DNA from 2 places in the Enterococcus sp. R12 genome. Region 1 is predicted to be linked to the other one. Evidence: predicted binding sites of a transcription regulator. Region 1 holds the regulator's gene; the other holds the start of a gene.

Region 1 (4,578 bases):
GTGCGATCATGACAAATTGTTTTTCCCCTTGCGAAAGGACGTGATAGGAACGATGGATCAGATGCGACAAACCTAAGTCAGCCAAAAGCTCTTTTGCTTGGATCAGCTGCTCTTCTTCGTAGGACTCATAAAGACCAATACTGGAATAAAGCCCGGAAAGAACGATCTCTTCGGCAAGATCGCGACCATAAAACTTGCTTTGCAGCGCTGAACTGACCCAACCAATGCGCCGTTGAAGATCGGGCACAGACGTTTTCCCGTAACGCTCACCTAAGACCGTTCGTTGACCAGAAGAAGGCCATAAACTTCCCGTGATCATTTGGAGTAATAAACTTTTGCCAGCACCATTCAGACCTAAAATCGCCCAATGCTCATTTTTTTTCACTTGCCAATTGATCGCTTTTAATAAATAGTTCTTGTTGCGAACGAATGAAACCTGTTGGAAATCGAGGATTGTCATCTATTGTCGAACCTTAAACAGGTTCTTCACCTCCAGTTGTAAGAAAATTCAGAAAATAATCGCTCATATTATAGCATAAAGAAAAACATTTTGCTGACTGTTTGGTATCGTATTCATATCTTTTGTCAGAAATCAGAATGCTTGTTATGATGAAAGTATACAGGAGGGATGATAACTATGGGTACTTTTAAAGATGAAAAAGATGTGATCGTTGGCAAAGCCAAAGAAAAAATCGGTGAGTGGACCAACAATGAAGAACTTGCCCACTCTGGGAAAGAACAAGCACAAGAAGGTCAAATCAAGAAAGAGCACGATCAAAAACGAGTCAATGAACTAGATGATCAAAATGATGAGCGTGATGCCCGCAATGATCGAACCACCCCTGAAAATGTCAGCAGCGAAGAACTATTGCGAGCTGAAAATCCCGATGCAAATAAAATTTCTTCGAATGATCGACGGGATGCAGACCAGCTGAAGCATTACACAGGAATTGAAGATAAATTATAAACGACCATGGATGCCTTCGTCTTCTAGACGAGGCATTTTTTGTTAATGAGACCAAAGAGAGGTTGAAAGACAACCACCTGCACAGTTGACAATTTCTCAACCTCTCATTATAATCCATTAAGATCGCATGGAAAGCAGCAAAGAAATTGGGAGGTGGTCATCAAATGCTTATTTATGCATTGTGTACGACTGTCAAGAAAGTAGAACAGCCGCAATAGGAAACGGAAAATTAGAAAGAAGGCTTTTTTATGATCGAACCTTACCAATTTCATTCAATTAAACATCAAGTATACCAATTAGTACGAACGTATCAATCGGTCAATGATCCTCGAACGATCAAAACGGTTGAAACGATGACAAAAGACGCCATAGAACAATTTTTTCCTGAAGAAGAAACAGCACCACGAGAAATTTTAGCTGCTTTCTTTCATCCGGGGATGACAATCAGTCGCAGCAATGAGCTGTTAACAGAGCTCAAAGAGTACGTCCGACCCTTTCAGGTACCGACAACAAAACAAATTGAAAAAATGTTTCGGAAAGTAAAAAAACTAAAAATACCTGATTTTGCTTCCGTTGATTTAAAAGAGACCACCTATCTTTCTTGGGATGATATCGGTAGTCAAAGTAAGTTTATGATCATTGCCACTGAGCAGGGCTTTACAGGACTTCACGGTCATGTCTCAACCGAGGTCAAGAAAGGAATCTGTCCCTTGTGTCAGCATGAGGGGAATGTCTCGATGTTTCTTTCTTTGACAAAAAGCAATGGAGATGGAACGTATACCAAACGGGGGAACTATATTTGCCGGGATAGCCAACGGTGCAATCAGCAGATGGAACAGCCAGCAAATTTGCATGACTTTGTTTCTTTGCTGCAAATGAAAGATAAATAACGAAATGAAACGGCAGAAAAATTTCTGCCGTTTTTTCAAATTCAAAAAAACAGTAGTTATAACATTATTTAAATTTTGTAATAAATGAACAGAATAAACCACTTTGGCTATTGTACCAACGGATTTCATGTTATAATTAATCATAGAAACCGATGACTTTACGTGAATACGTAAGCGCATAAGAGAGAAAATGAGGTGGAACTATGCAATGTCCAAAATGTCATCATAACAATTCTAGGGTAGTTGATAGTCGACAAGCCGATGATGGACGTGTGATTCGCCGCCGTCGTGAATGCGAAAATTGCGGCTATCGCTTTACAACATTTGAACGTATCGAAGAGGCACCCCTACTTGTCATTAAGAAGAATGGAGCCCGTGAAGAATTCAATCGCGAAAAAATCCTACGGGGCTTGATTCGATCTGCTGAAAAACGTCCAGTGACAATGGATCAGATGGAAACGATCGTCGATCATGTGGAAAGTCGTGTTCGTGCTCTTGGTGAAAATGAAATTTCTACAACACAGATTGGTGAGTATGTGATGGAAGATTTAGTTGATTTAGACGAGATCGCTTATATCCGTTTTGCCAGTGTCTATCGCCAGTTTAAAGACATGTCAGTTTTCTTAAAAGAACTACAAGACATCGTCGAAAAAGCGAAAGAACCACAAGAATAGAGGGGGACAACAAGTGGGCAATAGTTTACCGAATCAATCGTACAAAGTGTTCAAAAGCCGTCCACTTACAACGGAAGGGAAAGACGCCCTCATTTATTTGTATCAACCAATTATTGAAAGTGATGCTTTAGCGTTGTATTTGACACTCGCAAGCGATGTCCAAGCCCAAAGCTTTTCTGGCGAGGAGTCGATGACGACCGTGCATCTAGATATCTTGAATGCCATGAATGCGGGAATGCCTCGCTTCATAAAAGCCAAGCAAAACTTAGAGGGCATCGGCTTGCTAAAGTCTTATGAGAAAGCAGATGCTCAAAACGGGAGCTCGTATCTGTATTGGTTGCAAGAACCGGTCCATCCAGCAGCGTTTTTTCAAGATGAATTGTATGCCTATCTGTTGTTGGAAAGAGTCGGGGAGCGTAAATTTAATCAGCTGGTCAAGCTGTATCAACCAAAGCAGTGTTCCTTGACCGATTATCAGGAAGTGACTCAATCCTTCTCAGCCGCCTATGGGTTAAATACCGCACGTTTTGCTTCACATGAAGAAACGTTACAGGCAGTCAGTGATTCTTTTCAAGAAACCAAAGCGAACTTGGTGCTTGACGAAAAGCAGTTGGATTGGGACTTTCTTTTATATGAAGCGCAGCGTCGGTATATCCGTGCCGCTAATTTCACGCCAAGTTTTCGACAAAAGTTAGTTCTATACCATTCTTTATATGGCTATGATGTGTTGGAATTGTTGGATTTGATGGCGGATAATGTTTCTTTGACAACAGGCGAGGTCGACCAGAAGAAGCTGGAACAAGCGATCATGAAGAAATCACGACAAACATTCACGAAAACATCAAAAAGAGAAGATCCCCAAGCGGAAAGTCAGTTGCGCCGCTTCAATACCTTAAAACAGAATGGTTTTTCAGAAAATGATGTCTTATTGATTCAAGAAAGTGAGAACAATGCACCGATCGCTTTTCTCAAGGCGATCAAAGCGGAGAAAAACAGTTTTATGACGGATTCAGAACAATGGCTGATCAAGAGCCTTGTCGAACGGTCACCATTGCCAAATAGTGTGATCAATGTGCTGGTTCATTATGTCTTGGTGGTCCAAAACAATGCCGCTTTGTCAGGAAATTATGTGAACAATATCGCCGCCCAGTGGTCAGAATTAAAAATTGGTACGGCAGAAGATGCCATCAAACATGTTCGGAGCCTTGTTCGAAGTGCCAAGGAAAAACGCAGCCGACCACAAACCAGCGGCAAAAAAATCATTCGCGAAGAAAAGCTGCCTTCTTGGGCTGAAAAACCAGTGGAAGAGACAGCCTTAACGCCAGAGCGACAAGCAGAATTAGATAAAAAACTGCAAAACTACTTGCATAAGAAAGCTGGTGACAAGTAATGGAAGATGTAGGGAAAAACTTAGGAAAACTATTGGATAAACGCAATTACCGTGATCAGTTTTCAGCAATGATGGCAGAAGTTTTACAAGATCCTGATGTCAAAGCGTTTATTGCCGAAAATGAAGAGGTATTGACCGAAGCAGATATTCAAAAAAGCTATGCGAAACTGTATGAGTTCGTCCAAGAAAAGCGGAAATTCCGCATCAATGATCCATCCATGATCGCACCGGGCTATGAGCCGCGCTTAGCGTTAAATTTTCATTTTATTGACGTCACCTATGTACCAACGAAAGAACTACTGGCATATCAGAAACAAGAAGAGATCCGCAGTCGCATCAAAGCGATGGATATGCCTAAAGATATACAAGAAGCAAGTTTTGCAGATTATCAGCAAACGCCTGGCCGAATGGAGGCCATCGCAGCTGCCGTTGATTTTATTAGTGAGTTGACAGCCAATCCACAGGAATTTCATAAAGGACTGTACTTTGTGGGGAGTTTTGGGATCGGAAAAACCTATCTGCTTGGCGCGATCGCCAGAGATTTAGCGGAGGCAGGCTACACGACGACATTGGTTCACTTCCCGACATTTGCAGTAGAGATGAAGCAAGCAATCGGCAAAGATCAGGTGGGGGATAAGTTGAATGCAGTGAAAAAAG
Region 2 (4,578 bases), 450 kb from region 1:
TAGTAGCCTACCCCTAGTAGAATCAGACCTAGAACCCCCATTAATGAACGAAACGGGGTCATTTTCATTTTCTTGATCGGTAAGCGGTATTCAGTCTTGATCAGCTCACTCATTGGGGTACGCCATACAAAAAGGATCACTTGAATACTCAAAATAATCATCGCCGCGATAAAGACAAAAACCGTTGAAAAAATCGATTGGGGTGAATTAAAGAAATGACTCGTTAAATTCAAGCCCATCGCTCGAATCAAAATCATAGAAAAAAATTTCGAAAAAATAATCCCCATAAAGATGCCGGTCACTAAAGAGAAAAAGTTCAATAGAAACGTTTCCCGCAGCAACAGCCAAGCCAGACGACCTTGCCGCAGCCCCAAAAGCTGGTAAACACTGATTTCTTTTTGCCGCTGACTAAGAAAAAAATGATTGGCACTCAGCATAAAAAACAAGACGACAAAGGCAACCACACTGCTGCCGAATCCTAGAACCCCTTCAATGCGGATATCTTGCTGGACCCGTTGATTCAGCAGACGATCATTCATCAAGGCGTTAAAGGAATAAAAAATCATCACAGCGGTCATCATACAAATAAAGTACACCATATAGTTGCGAAACTGCCGTAAAAAACTCCGCCAGCCGATTTTAAACAACATGGCGCGGACCGCCTCCAATCGTTGCCTGCATATCGATGATTTTTTCAAAAAATTCCTGACGCCCGCCTTTTCTGACGACTTCTGCAAAGAAGACACCGTCTCGGATGAATAAAATTCGGTTGCAGTAGCTGGCGGTGAAAGGATCATGGGTGACCATCAAGATCGTTGTTTTCTCTTGTTGATTGATTTGTGCTAAATACCGTAATAATTCTGTCGCCGCTTTTGAATCAAGGGCGCCAGTGGGTTCATCAGCAAAAAGGACCGCCGGACGACTAATGATTGCTCGAGCAGCAGCGACCCGCTGTTTTTGCCCTACAGACAATTCTTCTGGGTAGCGATCTAACAAGTGGTCGATTCCTAACAAATTGGCCGTTTGTTCAATGCGCTCTTGGGTTTCACTCACGGGCAAACGATCAATGGCAAGGGGAAGCAAGATATTGTCTCTGGCAGTCAACGTCTCTAAAAGATTAAAGTCTTGAAAGATAAAACCGATCTGCTGACGACGAAAATCACTGAGGGCTTTTTCCGACATTCGGGTAATGTCTTTGCCATCGATATAGATCGAGCCTAAGCTAGGTCGCATGATTGAAGACAACAGATTCATCAAGGTCGTTTTCCCAGCGCCGCTGGGCCCCATGACCCCGACAAATTCTCCTTGATCCACTGCAAAAGAAAGGTTATCTAATACTTTGGTTTGATTGAAACGAGTGCCGTAACTTTTGGTCAGATGCTTCACATCAATCATATTTTTCACATAGAACCCTCCTTTAATAAAATTCTCTCCTTATGGTAGCATACTTTTTCATTGAATACTTCTGCTTCAAAACAGAGAAAAAATAAATTTAAAAAAGTTTTTTATTCATTATGTGAAACATGGAACAACCAAATCCTTAATCTTATCAGTTTTCCCAGAAAACACCCCAATGAATATACACCATATATTGTGTATATCCAATTTACCACCCCTTATCCACCACTATATATAGTTGCTCATTTCTACAATTTGTTTTATTATATTGAGGAAGATAAGGAGTGGTAGAAATGATGAACATTAAGAGAAATCCTGAGCAAGGGTTGGAAAGACAGTCCGCTTTGCGTCAGTTAAAAATCGTTAAACGTGATGGACGGCTTGTCGATTTTGATGATCAAAAAATTTACGATGCGTTAGTGAAAGCCCTAAGAAAAATCAACGGCGAGCTTTCTCCCATCGACCACGAAAAAATCACCGAGATCGTTGACAGTGTCGATCACGAGATCGCGGAACGTTTTCGTACGAATGTAAAAATCTATGAGATCCAAAATATCGTCGAGCATATCTTATTAGCAAAAAACGAGTATGCCTTGGCTGAAGAATATATCAACTATCGGACCCATCGTGATTTCGAGCGCAGCAAAGCCACAGACATCAACTTTACGATCAACAAATTGATGAATAAAGATCAATCGGTCGTCAATGAAAATGCCAATAAAGATAGCAATGTGTTCAATACACAACGTGATTTGACCGCTGGGATCGTAGGAAAATCGATCGGTTTGAAAATGCTCCCTCCTCACGTGGCAAATGCTCACCAAAAAGGCGACATTCATTACCATGACTTGGATTATCATCCTTACACCCCAATGACCAACTGCTGCTTGATCGATTTTAAAGGCATGCTGAATAATGGGTTTAAAATTGGGAACGCCGAAGTGGAATCGCCAAAATCGATCCAAACGGCCACCGCTCAAATCTCACAAATCATTGCAAACGTAGCATCGAGTCAATATGGCGGCTGTTCTGCTGATCGAACAGATGAATTATTGGCTCCTTTTGCTGAGTTGAATTATCAAAAGCATCTAAAAGATGCCGAAGAATGGATCGAGTCGCCTGAACGTCGGGAAGCTTATGCGAAGAGCAAAACGCGCAAAGATATCTACGATGCAATGCAAAGTCTAGAATACGAAATCAATACGTTATTCACCTCAAACGGACAAACGCCGTTTACTTCCCTTGGGTTTGGTTTAGGAACCAACTGGTTCGAACGGGAGATCCAACGAGCGATTCTCCAAATTCGCATCAACGGGTTAGGCAGTGAGAAGCGTACCGCTATTTTTCCAAAATTGATCTTTAGTATTCGCCGTGGCGTCAACTTGGCCCCTACCGATCCGAACTATGATATTAAAGAACTGGCTTTAGAGTGTGCCACCAAACGGATGTATCCTGATATTTTGAATTATGATAAATTGGTTGAATTGACCGGCAGCTTTAAAGTGCCGATGGGCTGTCGTTCTTTCTTGCAAGGCTGGAAAAACGAACGTGGCGAAGAAGTCAATGTTGGTCGGATGAATCTAGGTGTCGTAACATTGAATATTCCTCGGATCGCCTTAGAAGCAAATGGTGATCAAGAAAAATTCTGGACGCTGCTGGAAGATCGTCTGCAAATCGTAAAGGATGCTCTTGTCTATCGGGTGGAGCGCTGTAAAGAAGCCAGCCCTGCGAATGCGCCGATCCTTTATATGTATGGGGCTTTCGGTGAACGTTTGGATCGCAAAGACAATGTGAATGAACTATTCAAAAACAAACGTGCTACTGTTTCTCTTGGATATATCGGTTTGTATGAAGCTGCTTCGGCTTTTTATGGTGGAACATGGGAACAAGATCCAGAAGCAAAAGCCTTTACCCTAGCGATCGTGAAAGAATTGAAAGCTCATGCAGATGCTTGGGGCGATGAATACGGCTATCATTTCAGCGTATATTCGACGCCTAGTGAAAGCCTGACTGATCGTTTCTGCCGCTTGGATACCGAAAAATTCGGTGAAGTTGAAAACATTACCGACAAAGAATACTACACCAACAGCTTCCACTATGATGTGCGGAAAAATCCGACACCATTTGAAAAACTTGATTTTGAAAAAGAGTATCCAAAATACTGTTCTGGCGGGTTTATTCATTACTGCGAATACCCAGTCTTGCAGCAAAATCCAAAAGCGTTAGAAGCGGTATGGGATTACGCTTATGATCGGGTCGCCTATCTTGGAACAAATACCCCTATCGATCACTGTTATGAGTGTGGGTATGAAGGAGATTTCAATCCAACCGAACGGGGCTTCGAATGCCCGCAATGCGGCAATCATGACCCAAAAAGTTGTGACGTCGTCAAAAGAACCTGTGGGTATCTTGGAAATCCTCAAGCTCGTCCAATGGTCAATGGACGGCACAAAGAAATTTCTGCCCGGGTCAAACATTTGCAAGAATAAACGAAAAAGGAGTGCTAGATTTCTTCTACACTCCTTTTCTTGAAGACCAATCCCTGTAATTCATGATAGAAAGAAGTTTTCTTATGAGAAATCCGAAACCTAAAGAATGGCAAGCCAAAGAATATAGCCAAAATTATATTGCTGATTACAAAGCCTTCAACTTTGTTGATGGTGAAGGCATTCGAAATAGTTTATACGTGAGCGGCTGTCTCTTTGCTTGTGAAGGATGTTTTAACAAAGCGGTCCAAAACTTTCGCTATGGTACACCTTTTACGCAAGAACTAGAGGATCGAATCATCGAAGATCTGCGGCATGATTATGTCCAAGGGCTGACCCTCCTAGGCGGCGAACCTTTCTTGAACACAACAGTCTGTCTGAAAGTCGTTGATCGGGTTCGTGCTGAATTTGGGCACAGCAAAGATATTTGGAGCTGGTCAGGCTACACCTATGAAGAATTGCTTTTGGAAACACCCGATAAATTGGAACTTTTATCCAATATCGATATTTTAGTCGACGGTCGTTTTGAACTGAGCAAACGAAATTTAAACTTGCAGTTTCGCGGCAGCAGCAATCAACGAATCATTGATCTTGCTGCATCTCGGGAACAAGGAAAAGCGGTTATCTGGGCAAAGTGCAAAGATGCTGAAGCAAGCTACGAACAAATCAAAAAACAAATTTAAAAACTAAAAAC

The links. The regulator NrdR, encoded in region 1, represses ribonucleotide reductase genes. The targets are predictions, from matches to a motif close to ACACNATATATNGTGT.
Region 2: the regulator NrdR is predicted to act here: its motif matches at 1,582-1,597, upstream of nrdD (anaerobic ribonucleoside-triphosphate reductase).

Annotation. Positions count from the first base shown of each region.
Region 1 is NZ_CM176874.1:1,725,932-1,730,509, forward strand. Features, by position in the region: gene ACTW1R_RS07925 (ABC transporter ATP-binding protein) at 1-460, opposite strand, end outside; gene ACTW1R_RS07930 (hypothetical protein) at 629-967, shown strand; gene ACTW1R_RS07935 (FusB/FusC family EF-G-binding protein) at 1,216-1,857, shown strand; gene nrdR (transcriptional regulator NrdR) at 2,061-2,531, shown strand; gene ACTW1R_RS07945 (replication initiation and membrane attachment family protein) at 2,545-3,921, shown strand; gene dnaI (primosomal protein DnaI) at 3,921-4,578, shown strand, end outside.
Region 2 is NZ_CM176874.1:2,179,086-2,183,663, forward strand. Features, by position in the region: gene ACTW1R_RS10045 (FtsX-like permease family protein) at 1-650, opposite strand, end outside; gene ACTW1R_RS10050 (ABC transporter ATP-binding protein) at 640-1,404, opposite strand; gene nrdD (anaerobic ribonucleoside-triphosphate reductase) at 1,692-3,887, shown strand; gene nrdG (anaerobic ribonucleoside-triphosphate reductase activating protein) at 3,971-4,567, shown strand.